One region of the Paenibacillus vulneris genome, then DNA from elsewhere that is predicted to be linked to it. Evidence: riboswitches for the same ligand, from Rfam matches in the RefSeq annotation. Region 1 holds a riboswitch; each other region holds the start of a gene.

Region 1 (3,481 bases):
TCTTTATTCGCTTAAATGGAAGGGAACGGTAGCTACGACAACGTCCTTCTCCTTCAGCAGCCGGGACCGAATGCGATAAGCGGATTGGTTATGGAGCAGGCGGTGCCACCATTTTTTCGCTACGAATTGGGGAAGCAGCACCATGATGGTCTGCTTTTCTTTGACGTGCGCGTCGATCCGCTCGATGAAATCGACCAGCGGCTTCACAATCGTCCGGTACCGGGACCGGAATACGACCAGCCGTACCCCGGGATTCCATTGCTCCCATTTCTTCTCCATCTTTTCCTCATCTTCATCGGAAAACGAGATATAGAAAGCGACTACGTTGGGCGACAGCGTCTTGGCATAAGAAATCGTGGCGGCAACCACCCGGTGAATCCCTGCGATCGGGATAATGATGATCGATTCCCTATGGGGAAGCGGCTCATCCAGGTTGATGCGAAGCTGATCCGCGACATCCTCGTAATGGTCGTAAATTTTGGTAATAAACCATAAGAGAATCGGCGTCAAAATAATGACAATCCAGGCGCCTTCCACAAATTTGGTCACGCAAAAAATAATGAGAACAGCGAACGAGACCAGAGCCCCCAAGCCGTTAATCAAGAGCCGGCCCTGCCAACCCTTTTGCTTCTCCCGGAACCATTTGCGGACCAGGCCGCTCTGAGCCAGCGTGAAGGACAAGAAGACACCGATGGCGTATAAAGGAATCAGTGCATCGGTCTTTCCTCTGAAGGCGATCAGCAGAAGGCTGGCCAAGACGCCCAAGGTAACAATCCCAAAATGGAAGGACAAGCGGTCTCCACGGTTAGCGAACATTCTCGGGAAGTTCTTGTCTTGAGCCATGATCGATGCCAGAATGGGAAAGCCGTTAAAGCTCGTATTTGCAGCGAGTGTCAAAATCATCATCGTCGCGATTTGCGTCCCATAGTACATGGCACCGCGGCCAAATGCACTCTCCGTTACCATGGACAGCACGGAGGTATGCCCTCTCGGATCCGGCGTTACGCCATATGCCATGGTCAGGATGGTAACCCCGCCGAAGATAATGGCCAGCAAAATCCCCAGCGACAGCAAGGTCTTCTTGGCATTGTCCTTGGAAGGAGTTTTAAAATGCGGCACCGCATCCGAAATCGCCTCAATCCCGGTAACCGCAGAACAACCGGAGGAGAAAGCCTTTAACAAAACGAACATCGTCAGTCCCGCCGGTGCTGCTCCCGGAATAACATGAATGGCATTCGCATGACTGGCGCCCGTGATCAAATCAAATATCCCTTTGCCGATCAATACCAGCACACAGAGAATAAAGAAATACGTCGGGAAGGCAAATACCGTTCCGGATTCGGAGGTCCCTCTCAGGTTTAACCATACCATGAGCCAAACCAGGAACAGGGCGATCGGTACAATATAAGGGATCGCAGCAGGAAAGGCGGACGTAATAGCCTGCACTCCGGCGGATACGGAAACCGCAACCGTCAGCGTATAGTCAATCAACAACGACACACCGGTTAATCTTCCGAACGCCATCCCCAGGTTTTCCTTGGAAACCATATACGCTCCGCCGCCTTGAGGATAAGCGTCGATGACCTGTCTGTAGCTGATAACCAGGATCGTGATTAGCAAAATAATAGCGATCGCTATCGGCAGGGAATAAGCAAAGGCTGCAACCGATCCAACTGCGGCCAGCGCAATCAGAATCTGTTCCGTTCCATAAGCCACTGACGACAAGGCGTCCGACGATAATATCGGAAGCGCCTTCCAAACCGGCATCTTTTCTTGCTCCAGCTCATTGGATTTCAGCGGCCTGCCGAAAATAACTCTTTTTAATGAATCTGTTGTCACACTGCGTGCACCCCGATAACAAAAGAATTGGCGTAATAAACCATCTTAGTGTTTAATATGTCCTGTAACAACACAAAAAACACAAGGCAAGAGTCCTGTGTTCATCTCTCCTTCTCACTTCCGCTGACGAGGTTAGCTGTCGGATTAGGGCTGTGAGAAGCATGCCCTTCCTTTGCTCTACGCAATAGGATTCACCCCTTAATGATGGGTCCCCCGCTCTTCTTTCGAAGATTAAGCTTTATGAAATTATTCAAGCAACGATTGAATATTACTTTCTAATGATTCCGTTGTAAATGTGACGCGTCCCGATAAATAAACCAATTTCTGTTCTCCTTTAGTCAAAATAGCGCATACATTTCTACAGCCGTGCATCTCGCATCGTTTTTTATCAAATTGCTTTCTTTATTGAAAAAAGGGGATAGTTCCCTCCGGTTATTAAGAAGGGAACTCTTACTGTGAAGGATTTATTTCGTATAGTGTAAAAGCTAAAGAAGATTCTATGAACTATAAGGGATTGCTTTATAAAAAAAATACTTCCAAATACAATTTGAAAGTTACTTAATGGAGCTTCTTGAAAAATTGGCTAATTATTAAGCGTATCAAACCAAGAAGAGAGAGGAAGAGAAGTGCAACCATTTCAGATCGATCTCCCTCCCTCAAAAAAACTACGACGGAATAACCAACGCACTATATTTTTCCTCAAGTTGCTTTAAGTAACTTTCTGGATTTCGGCGAAAGCGCCGGCGCATTACACTTTCGTTGAGACGTGCATTCCATTGAGTACATTGTTCTTTATATCTTTCATATGGATCCGAGCCAAACCGAGCGGAAAGATTCAACCAGAACGATATACTCGCCGTTGCGAAGAATATAATTCATTCCAACTTCGTCTTCCCGTCATAAAACGATGGCGAGTTTTGGTTTGTCGGTAAAAACGTTCTATGGTCATTGTTGGTACGGGGAAGAAAAGAGTGGTCGTAACAAGAAAAGTGCCCCTTCCAGAATCCCCTGGTGTAAGAAGTTACATTCTTCACCATGGGCAGATCAGTCCCACGTACCCCAGGTTCAAAAAGAAATGGAGATATTTAAACGATTATAGTAATTTTAACTGTTTTGTTGATCCTTCTAGCATTCAGAGATTATTCCATAAATCGAAACAGCGGCTATCATCTAGACTGCCGCTGTTTTTTTATTACTTTATATTTTCTTCCTACAGCCGCCGCCACCGGACAATCATCAGGCCTTACTTCGTCCAGAAGAAGCCGGGTTGCTGCCACGGCTGCCTGCAGCCTTTTCCAGCAATGCCCGACGAGTTGGGCTTCAATCGGAAAACCGGAAGAGCGAGCTGTAGTCACGCCTGGCTACATCTTCCAGATAGAAGGATCAACTCAACGTTTTTTATTTTCGTGATTATTATCTTATTTGGATCGATTGTTGATGTTGATTAATAACCTAATGATTAATAATACCACAAGTAAAAAAAATATTGACAAAATTATTCCAGCTGGGGTTATTAAATAATACATATTAATACCCACCTTTCACTTGTTAAGATTAAAGGATTAATCTATTATACAACAAAATATAATAAATATTATAATTTTAGGTAGATATTGTAAATTTAATAGGATATAATTACCAT
Region 2 (3,481 bases), on a different contig from region 1:
CAGAATTCCTACGAACAAACGGTTATCCGTTCTGAACGTGCCGATGGTCTCGGGCACCCATTGCTTGCGTACAAGGGAACCCGCCACTCCCAAGAGAGCAATCATCGATATATAACGACCGAACAGCATGACGACACCGGTGGATATATTCCAGAACGGCGTATTATCGCCTAAGCCTTCAAATCCTGACCCGTTATTGGCGGCCGAGGAGGTATACTCATACAAAACCTGCGATATCCCGTGATAGCCCGGATTTGATATAGCTGCCCTTCCTAACTCCGTTGCCAGTGCAAGAGCCGTGGGCATCAGAATAATGAAAGGATGCGCCAGAATCGCTATAGCAATCAGCTTCATTTCACGCGGCTCGATCTTTTTGCCGAGAAACTCCGGTGTACGTCCCACCATCAAACCGGCCAGAAACACTGCAAGAATGGCATACATCAGCATATTGACCAGTCCTACGCCTTTCCCGCCGAATACGCAGTTCAGCATCATCAAAGCGAGCGGTGTGATTCCGCCGAGCGGCGTCAGCGTATCGTGCATATTATCGACTGAGCCGGTTGTCGCCGCCGTCGTTACCGTTGTAAAAAGCGCTGTTTGCGCGATACCGAAGCGGACCTCTTTCCCCTCCATACTGCCCTGCGAAGCGTCGATTCCCAGCTTGTTCATCAGCGGGTTCCCCGCCGATTCCGCCGTATAGATGAGCGACAGGAACACCAGGAACAAGATCATCATCGCCGAGAATAGAACCCAGCCCTGCTTCCGATTGCGTGCAAAAAGTCCGTATGTGTACGGAAGGGCAGCCGCCAAAGACCACATTGACAAAATTTCAAGCACATTCGTCAAACCGCTCGGATTTTCAAAGGGATGAGCCGAGTTGACTCCGGAAAAGCCGCCTCCGTTCGTTCCCAGATGCTTGATGGATTCCAGTGAAGCTACAGGCCCGATAGCGATCTGCTGCCGGCCTCCCTCCAGCGTGTTGACGGTTAAGGTCGGCTGCAGCGTTTGCGGCACATGAAGCGCTACAAGCACCATCGTGACCCCAATAGCGAGCGGGAAAAATACCCGGATATGCGCTTTGACAAAGTCTTCAAAAAAGTTCCCGATTGTCTCTCCCTTGCTCGTGATACCGCGTATAAAAGCAATAGCTGCGCACAGCCCTGTCGCCGCCGAGGTGAACATCATCATCGTAATGACAGCCATTTGCGAGAAGTAGGATAACCCCGACTCCCCGCTGTAATGCTGCAGATTCGTGTTGGTCATAAAGCTGATGACCGTATTGAACGACAGCGTTTCTTCCATATTGTCGATACCATTCGGGTTCAGCGGCAAATCGTTTTGAACCCGAAGGAGGAGATAGCCGATCGCCACAAAGACGATATTCGTCAGGATGAAGCTTAGAGCATACGTCTTCCAAGTCATCCCTTGGCGGTTCTTCAGGCCTGTTACCGCATAGATTGCCTTCTCCACAGGAGCAAACCAGGTATCCGTACGATTGCCTTCATTGGAAAAGACGTGATATAAATAGGTCCCTAATGGTTTGACCAGCAGGACTAGAATGACAATCACGACGGCGATTTGCAATATTCCCATTATCGTTTCCTCCTAAGAAAGCTGTCTTCGTCTGCTGAGCTTTCCTGAAAGAAATGCTCAGAATTTTTCCGGATGAATCAGGGCATAAGCCAAATAAATGAAGAGAAGCACAGTGATGACAGCGATAACCGTCATGATCTTTCGCCTCCTGTCTCCTCAACGACCCGATTGCACCAAGACAAAAAGCCGTAAAACAAAAGGTACGTTACTGCCAGCAGTACTACCATATATACATCCTGCATAGGAATGCCTCCGTCCGCATTAATTCATCAAGAAAGATACATCATGGCTTGAAGTATGAATGACATGGTCAGCTCCCAGACCTTTATAGACAAGCCGCGGATTCATATTATGCGTTACCACGCAAATTTCTTTGGATGTCCAGGTCCTGCATATTTGAATGAAACGGCAGCACAAGTTCAAGGAGCTTTCAAATAAAAAGACTTTACCGATCGGAAGGTCGGGCAATAGCCATGACTCGCATTCCGATGTATCGATCCAAATCATATGCTTTACGCCCAAGCTCTCTAGACGCTCCTGCTCCGCCCGGCTGTTCGTAATTGCTGCGAACGGAATGCCTTTGGACAGCAGCAGCCGGATAAATCCTTCTCCGGTTTTGTTGGGCGCCGATACAAGAATAAATTCTTGAGCGGCGTTCATCTTCACATTCCTCCTAATCTCTCAAGAGAAGGCAGCAGGATCAGGGCACAAAAAAAGAAGCCTGCGAAAAGAGGTGAACTCTTCACGCGGCTTCTTAAAGCACAGCCATAGCTGTACCTAAGCACACGATCATCGTTGCCTCTCTCGATACGCTTACGAGGTTAGCTGCCGGATTCGGGCGTGAGAGTCGCCCTACCTGAAATTTCAGGATTCACCCCATGAGCCGGTAAGCTCGTTGGTTCCCCCGTTCCTTAATTAAGCACTAAGGATTCAGCGATACATTGCAAGGTCATATTCATCAAGTTTTATGGAAACATTCCATATCGTTTTTCAATAGAAGACGCAAGAAGACCACAGAGGCTTAAGCCCTGTGGTCGTTAATAGCGATCACAAGCTTCATCATCCTCTCTCCATAGACCCTTTGAACTTCTGCATAGCGAAGTTCAAAGTCTGTTCCACGCTGACGAGGTTAGCTGTCGGATTCGGGCGGTGAGAGTCGCCCTACCGGCAGGCGCAAGCTAGCTTTGCACCCTTCGGATTCACCCCAAGCGATATGCGGACGGCTCTCACACCGAACGGATATCACTGTGTTGGTTCCCCCGCTTTCCTATAGAAGGAAATTAAGCGATCAGAATTTGGAAACATTGTTTTTTTCAAATCATGAATTGTATATTACGCCAGTTGCCCTTAACTGTAAAGAACACTTGGGAGACTTGTGCGATGAAATTACACCAACGGCCAGGATGGCAACGCTTACTTTACATGCGATCTCCAGATAACTGCTTCCTGCTCACTCTATCTCCATTTTTCACAAATTGATTCCCTTTGATTTCCTGCGCTTCAGCACCCTCTTTATCCAAAATGCGCTTAGATAAAGCCAACCGTTTTTCTCTGCAATGCTGATTGCGTCAATCCGGTTTTTGGCTTCGAGCTTTTGCTGAAAGAACAAAATGTAGTTCCCACGCAGCAGCTTATACGGTAAAATTATACAGGATCATCAATTATTCATAAAAGAACCGGGGATTCCTCCCCGGTCAAAGCCTTTTATTTTCAGCTCCAACTGCTCGTTGTATCATTCATGAAGAACTGGAACGTAATGTTAAAACGATCTTTCACTATTCCGAAGCACGGACTGAATTCAGTTTCCTGCAGCGGGAATATCACTCGCCCTTTTTCACTCAATTTAGTAAACATTTCTTTAATCTCGTTTTGCTGCGTCGCTGTAATG
Region 3 (3,481 bases), on a different contig from region 1:
GTTTTCCGTCGTGGACAAAATCATCGCAACGAAGATGACCATAAACAAGGCGATCATCGTAAGCGTAATAGCTTTCAAAATACGGTCCTTACCCAAACGGTAATGAAACAGGACAATGTCTTCCTTCCCCCGGACCATAGCTATCATCGCGCCAATCAGCGTCGTGAAGGTGGTCGTCTTGATCCCGCCCCCGGTGGAGCCAGGAGAAGCGCCTATAAACATCAGGATGATCATGAAAAACTGCGTCGCCTGGCGCAGGCTTCCCAAATCTACCGTATTGGCTCCCGCCGTGCGCGGAGTTACCGATTGGAAGAAGGCTGCCCAGATCTTGCCTCCCCACGTCAGTGAGCCTAAGGTTTTGGCATTCGTAAATTCAAATATAAAGATGACGAGTGCACCAATAAGGATAAGCAAGCCTGTCGCGCTCAAGACCACCTTGGAATGCAGCGACAGCCGCCGGTGGTTCCTGTAGTCCATCACGTCCGACATGACTACAAACCCAAGACCTCCCAGAATGATAAGCCCCATTGAAACGATATTGACGACGGGGTCATTGACATATGAGGTAAGACTCGTGAACGGACCATAGACCGATCCGAACAGGTCAAAGCCGGCATTGTTGAAGAAGGAGATCGCATGCCAGAAGCCAAAATAAATCCCTTTGGCCGGGCCCAGCTCCAACGACCATCGAATCGAGAAAATCACTGCCGCAGCGAGTTCAATTGTGAGTGAGTATCGAATGACCCGGCGGATCAACCTGACGATCCCTTCCATGCTTCCCTGATTCATCGCTTCCTGCAGGATTAACCGTTCTTTCAAGGAAATTCGCTTTTTTAGCGCAAAAGCAAACAGGGTCGCCATCGTCATAAAGCCCAGACCGCCGACCTGGATCAGCAAGATGATGACAATTTGCCCGAATTTCGAAAAAAACGTTCCCGTATCCACAACGACGAGCCCTGTCACACAGGTGGCCGATGTCGCGGTAAACAACGCATCCAGAAAGCGCAAGGGCTTGCCTGTAGCCGAGGCGACCGGGAGGGACAGGAGCATGGCTCCGGCAAGAATAATCAATGCAAAGCCGATAACTAATATTTGCGGCGGTGTGAGTTGAATTTTTTTGGTTACGGGCTTCATCGTTCACCTCAATTTCGGTTTTCAGGCAATAAAAAAGACACTGGAAACCCAATGCCTATACAGGTTCCTGCAACAAAGCCTACGAGGTTAGCTGACGGATTCGGACGCACAGGTACCCTATCAATTCCATCTCGCGAAATGGAATCGAATTCACCCCTTATTACTCATGGTTCCCCCGTTTTCAAAAAGAAATTCGGCTTTTTATTCAATTGATATGAATTATAATGTGCTTTGCTTGTAATCACAAAGTCGCTTTTACTCGAAAACGGGTAATATTCGGATTATTAGAATACTTAGGATGAAGCTGATAGAGCCGGCGCTTCGCTTTTCAACGATTTTCCCCTTCTTGCTCTGAATTTCATTGGATTTTGGCCGGGCATGTGTGCTAAGTTTAATGAATACAATGACATATCCTCACCATTTTATAAGCATAATGTAAGCTTCTAATTCTAAGTAAGGAGACATGGCATGGTAAAACGTCAAACCGACTTCCCTCTTCTCATTTTGGCACTTTTTGGAATTATTTTGTATGTATCGATCGCCGCCATCTCTTCCTGGCTCCAGGATGAATCGGTTGAGCAAGTACAGGAGGCCTCCCTCCCAACGGTTACGAAGCAGCAGGCAGCAGAGGCGGCCGTCCGGTTCGTTCAGGAGCGCTTCGGGCTCTCGGCCGATTATCGTACCGGCACCTTGTTTCAGTCTCATTCCGATCGAAGCGGCTATCTGCAAAAAGCGGAGCTGCTCGATGAATATGTCAAGCGCTTTGCCGCCTATCCTATCGATTATTTTGAGGTGGAAATTAACGACAATTCGAACCTTGCTACCTATTACGTAGAGGTTAACTTTACCAACTTAAATATAATGGGCTGGAACGCGTACTACGCTCCCTCGAGCAAAAAGCAGACTGTTGCCTCATTGGGAGACTCATTGGCGATAGCGGAGCAAGCGTTGAAGGACCAGGGCTACACGCTATCCGATTTCACGAGAATCCATCCGGTAACCGAGCCGGAACCGCCTGTAACGAACGGTCGCGGTATGCCTTACCTATTTGAGAGTAAAGACAAACAAATAGGAGAAGCCAAGCTTAGGTTAAGCTTGTCGGTAGACGGCGGAAAGGTCACGGCCTTCCATACGGCGTTTTCCATACCTGCGTCCTTTGCCGAGTGGAAGGAACAGCAGAATGACAATGCTTCCTTGATGACCCGGATTAGTCTCGGAGCTTCTCTCATCATGGCGGCTGCGGCTGTATTCCTTATGATTCGATACCGTAAAGAATGGACCTTTCGGCGCGGGATCTTTTTAACCTTCATTTTTGTTGCGATTTATATTTTCAACAATTTCAACATGCTTCCGGCATTCCGGACCATGCATTCCAATGGGCCTTCCGATTGGGGCGCTATGTTTAACCTTTGGTTTATTAATATTGTTACTGTTATCATGGCTGTCAGCGTCTATTTTTCGTTTCAGGCGGGACGTCAGCTATGGCAGAGGCAGGGCTGGATTACCTGGCCTGTTTGGAGGGACGAATCCTTTGGGGGGCATATCCGCAGCTCAATGATTCGGGGGTATTTGCTCTGCATTTTCATCCTGGCCGTGCAGCAAACGTTATTTTTCATAGCGGGCGAATACTTTGATGTCTGGTCCGTGAACGACCCTGCCGATTCCGTCCTGAACATGTCATGGCCCGCGGCTTTTCCTCTAATGGCATGGGCAGCGGCGATATCCGAGGAAGCCATCTACCGGCTGTTCGGCATCGCCTTCTTCATGAAGCTCGTTCGCAACCGGTTCCTTGCAGTGCTGCTGCCGAGCATGATTTGGGCGCTCAGTCATACGCAGTACCCTATCTACCCGGTCTATACGCGTTTTATTGAGGTAACGATCATCGGAATCATTTTTGGCTATGCCTTTTTGAAATACAGCTTGATGACCGTACTCTTCGCTCACGCAACGATGGACAGCATCCTGATGGGCTTGTCGCTATTGGACTTGAAGGGCACGCCGTTTCTCATCACCGGCATCTTCTATATCCTCTTCCCCGGGCTGGTGGGCCTGGCCGTCGCTTGGCTCCATGCCAAAGCAAAGAGGAACCCTCCGACCCTCCGTACGAGTCATTAGATTCCTCCCGGTTATAATGTCAAAAAGCAGGAAGCTTCCGCCAACCTATTCGATGGCGTTGGCTTCCTGCTGATTTTCTTCACCGCTCTCATCTTCTTGAAGCGGCTCTTCCGTTTCGCCGTTCAGCGACCGCAAAATTTGCGAAGCCAGCTTTTCCCCGATTCCAAGAGGCCGGAAATCCTCAATGCCGGCTTCTTTTATTTTTTTAAGAGAGCCGAAGTGCTTCAAGAGC
Region 4 (3,481 bases), on a different contig from region 1:
TTTCCACCTCCCGAATGACCATCGATAGGAGCTCCGAAGCCGTTCTTGATGCTTGCAGCTTCTGGATAAGCTCCTGCTGTTGAGCATTATCTCGCTCCCCCATCCATTCTTTCCGGTTGGAGATCAGCCACGACTTTAAGCCAGCGGGCTCAGGCCTTACTTGATTCACCCATTCCGTTAGCCGCCCTTGGCAAAATTCGATTAACAGCGCCTTATCGGCCGCTGTCTGTCTCATAAGCTCCGTCAGCATTTCAAAATTTAACGCATTGGATAGAGTTCCATCTACAGCCGATCGTCTGATGGATGGCCGGATCGTTCCTGAAGCCGCTGACATTTCATAAACAGCCCCCCCTGTATCATAGAAAACAGCCGCGGCTGGCAGCTTGGTAAGCTCAATGGCAGACAGCAAGTCAACCGCGGATGAAATGCTAGGCCCAATGACGGCATAGAGGCTTACGGCTTCACTTAAATAAGAGGCCCGCACATCGATGGCGGATTGAAGCCGCTCCAACCACTGCCTGGTTGAGAGCAGTATGGTCGTCCCTGTTTCTGGGGCAGCCCGCTGGATCCATATATAATCCGTCGGTCCAAGCGTTATCCAACGCCAGCACGGATTGTCACGGTCATCGGTAAGCTCCCGCTCACTTAACAAAGACTGGAGCTCATGATGGGCGAACATTTCCTCCTGCGGCCGGACACTGACATGCAGACGGATAATCCTTATTGGCCATAAGACGCCCCAGCTTTTTAAAATGGCATCTATCGCTTCCACCCGTTTTGGTTCTTTGCCTGTGCTGCTTAACAGTCTTGTCAGCTCCCAGCGCTGCCTGTCTATTTCATTGCGCCTATAATTGTACTCCCGCTGAATAGCTTCACGGGCTTTATTCAGCACATGCTCCAGTTCCGTATCCAGCAGGGATACTTTGATCAAATATTCTAAAGCCCCCAGCTTCAATGCTTCCTTGGCATAGGCAAAATCACTATGACAGGTCAAGAGCACAACCTGCGTCAGCGGAAACTCCTGCTTGATCCGCCGAAATAAGTCCATACCATCCATAACGGGCATCGTAATATCTGTAATCACCACATCGGGTCTGAGCTTACGGCACAGCTCCATTGCTTCTTCACCGTTTTCCGCTTCCCCTACAAGCTCGGCAAGGCTGTTGTGCCATGGAAAGAGCCGAAGCTCCTCTCTTAACGGCAGTTCATCGTCTACCACTAACACGGTTAACAATTGCGATGGATGCATCCGCTATCCCTCCCAAGAAGACGCTTACAATCCAATAGTGATCTCATCATAGCATATCGATTTCGGAGCACCTATACAGTAATCTTGTAAAAAAGTATAAAATGCTGTTGAGCTTCGCAACTCTTTCATTTCACGTATTAAAGCAGGACAAATTCGAAGATATCAGTTCTATTTTTTCTAATAGATGCGGCCTGTCTGCTTTGGCCTTCAGTATAAAAACAAAGCGGCTTTCTTCAATCGTAAGGAAGCTGCTGTTGTTTCTATCGCCCAATGTTGGAAGACTTTGTGCCGTGAAATCTGTATAGGCACGTGCTACAATGAAGTGGCTCAAGAGAGCCCGGCAGGATGCACAACGAACCGGGCATGAGCAAACAAACAAAACTATCAGGCCGAAGCTTTCTATGAAAGCACGGGGGACCCATTCCATGGGGTGAAGCCGCGTCTTGCGGCAGGGTGCTTGCTCTTTGACCCGAATCCGTCAGCTAACCTCGCAGGCCGCGAAAAGGAGAGGATTTTGTTGTTGAACCGTTTCAAGAAAGTTGTATTGACAGGTGTACTGGCCCTTAGCCCAATCATCGGCGTTAGCGCCGTTTCCGCCGCACCGGCGAATACTGTGTCTGCTGGCGATTTGTCTCAAATCACTCAACAGTACGGAATCGATCTGAATTCCTTGCTGCAAGGCCAAGGTCAGAATCTAGGAAATATTGATTTGAATTCCTTGTTGAAAGGTCAAGAAGGAAAATGGCAAACGATTGGCTCCGGTAATAACCAAGGGCTGGCAGGAATCATCTGGAAAAACTTCCCTAACATGAACTTTAATTGCAACCCTGGTCAAGGTCAGGACCAAGGTACTACCGGCAATACGGACTCCGGCTCCGGTTCCGGCACTGTAGATAACGGCTCCGATAACGGTAGCGGTACTGCAGATAACAGCGGAACTACCGATAATGGCAGCGGAACTACCGAGAACGGCACTACGAACAATGGCAGCGGAACAGAAAATAACAGCGGTTCCCAAGAAGCTGTAACGGATTCTCAATCCGCCTTCGCGGACCAAGTCGTTACTTTGGTGAACCAAGAGCGTGCCAAAGCAGGTCTTCCTGCATTGACTTCCGACAGCAAATTGGCGAATATGGCCATGGATAAAGCTAAGGACATGTACAGCAACAACTACTTTGACCATACTTCCCCAACGTACGGTTCTCCGTTTGACATGATGAAGCAATACGGAATCAGCTACACCTATGCAGGTGAAAACATCGCCAAAGGCCAACGTAACCCTGAAGAGGTTATGAACGCTTGGATGAACAGCGCTGGTCACCGTCAAAACATCATGAGCCCTAACTACACCAAAATCGGTGTTGCTTACTACAACGGCGAATGGGTACAAGAATTTATCGCGAACTAATATTTCTTAGGATTTCACAGCCCTCGGCGCTTCATGCACCGGGGGCTTTGCCGTACATAGAGATCTTTTTTTTGCCAAGCGCCGAACCATTTTGAAACCGCTTGCATATACATAGAATAGACCCCTTATGAGGTGTTGATGGCTTATCTCAATTTTCGGGAGGTGTAATCATGGCGGTTAAAAATTTGTTGGCTGCGTTGATTGGTCTCTTGTTTGTCTTTGGCCCTCATTGGATTGATTTGACTCACGAAAGCGCCGTTATCACCAGTGTTGTCTTTGGTTCCCTTCAATTCATCGCGTCGCTTCTGGCTTTCATTTTCAAAGCATCGGGCTGGAATTCATGGCTGAATTGGATTTCGCTGTTGGCCGGCATTTGGTTTGTTATTTTTCCCTTCGCTTACTTAACGGGCCTGGGGGAATATGTCATCTACGTCGTACTTGGCATTACAAGCGTCATGCTGAATTATTATACGATGAATGAAGAATAAATAAATTTCCGTTATACTCCTTATAAAAACATTCTGATATACAATCGTCCCCGCTTCGTATATCGTAAGAATAGGCATCTATTCGAATGTAGGAGATGAGGAGTATGGCGCAATCGGAGCAAAGTCCATCAGTAAACGAGGTTTTTCTGCAAGAAAGCATTGAAGCGTTTCAAAGCATGAAGCAATTGGCCGACAAAGCGATGAAGCAAGTGGATGATTCCCAATTTCACTGCCTCCTTGATAAGGAATCGAACTCTCTTGAAGTGATGATTCTTCATATGCACGGCAATATGCTGTCCCGCTGGACGGATTTCTTGACTTCCGACGGGGAAAAGC

The links. A riboswitch is a leader RNA that binds a small molecule or an ion and turns the genes downstream of it on or off. The one in region 1 is predicted to bind cyclic di-AMP.
Region 2: linked by a shared signal. The riboswitch ahead of ABEA66_RS28185 (hypothetical protein) and the one ahead of ABEA66_RS26005 (APC family permease) in region 1 are both predicted to bind cyclic di-AMP.
Region 3: linked by a shared signal. The riboswitch ahead of ABEA66_RS19630 (TrkH family potassium uptake protein) and the one ahead of ABEA66_RS26005 (APC family permease) in region 1 are both predicted to bind cyclic di-AMP.
Region 4: linked by a shared signal. The riboswitch ahead of ABEA66_RS23245 (CAP domain-containing protein) and the one ahead of ABEA66_RS26005 (APC family permease) in region 1 are both predicted to bind cyclic di-AMP.

The regions. Positions count from the first base shown of each region.
Region 1 covers NZ_BAABJG010000029.1:256,227-259,707, reverse strand. Annotated here, with positions in the region: gene ABEA66_RS26005 (APC family permease) at 4-1,839, opposite strand; cyclic di-AMP (ydaO/yuaA leader) riboswitch at 1,946-2,087, opposite strand; gene ABEA66_RS26000 (hypothetical protein) at 3,006-3,194, opposite strand.
Region 2 covers NZ_BAABJG010000036.1:110,996-114,476, forward strand. Annotated here, with positions in the region: gene kdpA (potassium-transporting ATPase subunit KdpA) at 1-1,593, opposite strand, end outside; gene kdpF (K(+)-transporting ATPase subunit F) at 1,651-1,728, opposite strand; gene ABEA66_RS28185 (hypothetical protein) at 1,855-2,253, opposite strand; cyclic di-AMP (ydaO/yuaA leader) riboswitch at 2,388-2,539, opposite strand; cyclic di-AMP (ydaO/yuaA leader) riboswitch at 2,697-2,890, opposite strand; gene ABEA66_RS28190 (VOC family protein) at 3,304-3,481, opposite strand, start outside.
Region 3 covers NZ_BAABJG010000021.1:289,814-293,294, forward strand. Annotated here, with positions in the region: gene ABEA66_RS19630 (TrkH family potassium uptake protein) at 1-1,134, opposite strand, end outside; cyclic di-AMP (ydaO/yuaA leader) riboswitch at 1,196-1,343, opposite strand; gene ABEA66_RS19635 (CPBP family intramembrane glutamic endopeptidase) at 1,603-3,249, shown strand; gene uvrC (excinuclease ABC subunit UvrC) at 3,295-3,481, opposite strand, start outside.
Region 4 covers NZ_BAABJG010000027.1:75,223-78,703, reverse strand. Annotated here, with positions in the region: gene ABEA66_RS23250 (response regulator) at 1-1,249, opposite strand, end outside; cyclic di-AMP (ydaO/yuaA leader) riboswitch at 1,627-1,761, shown strand; gene ABEA66_RS23245 (CAP domain-containing protein) at 1,770-2,657, shown strand; gene ABEA66_RS23240 (SPW repeat domain-containing protein) at 2,828-3,145, shown strand; gene ABEA66_RS23235 (DUF1572 family protein) at 3,250-3,481, shown strand, end outside.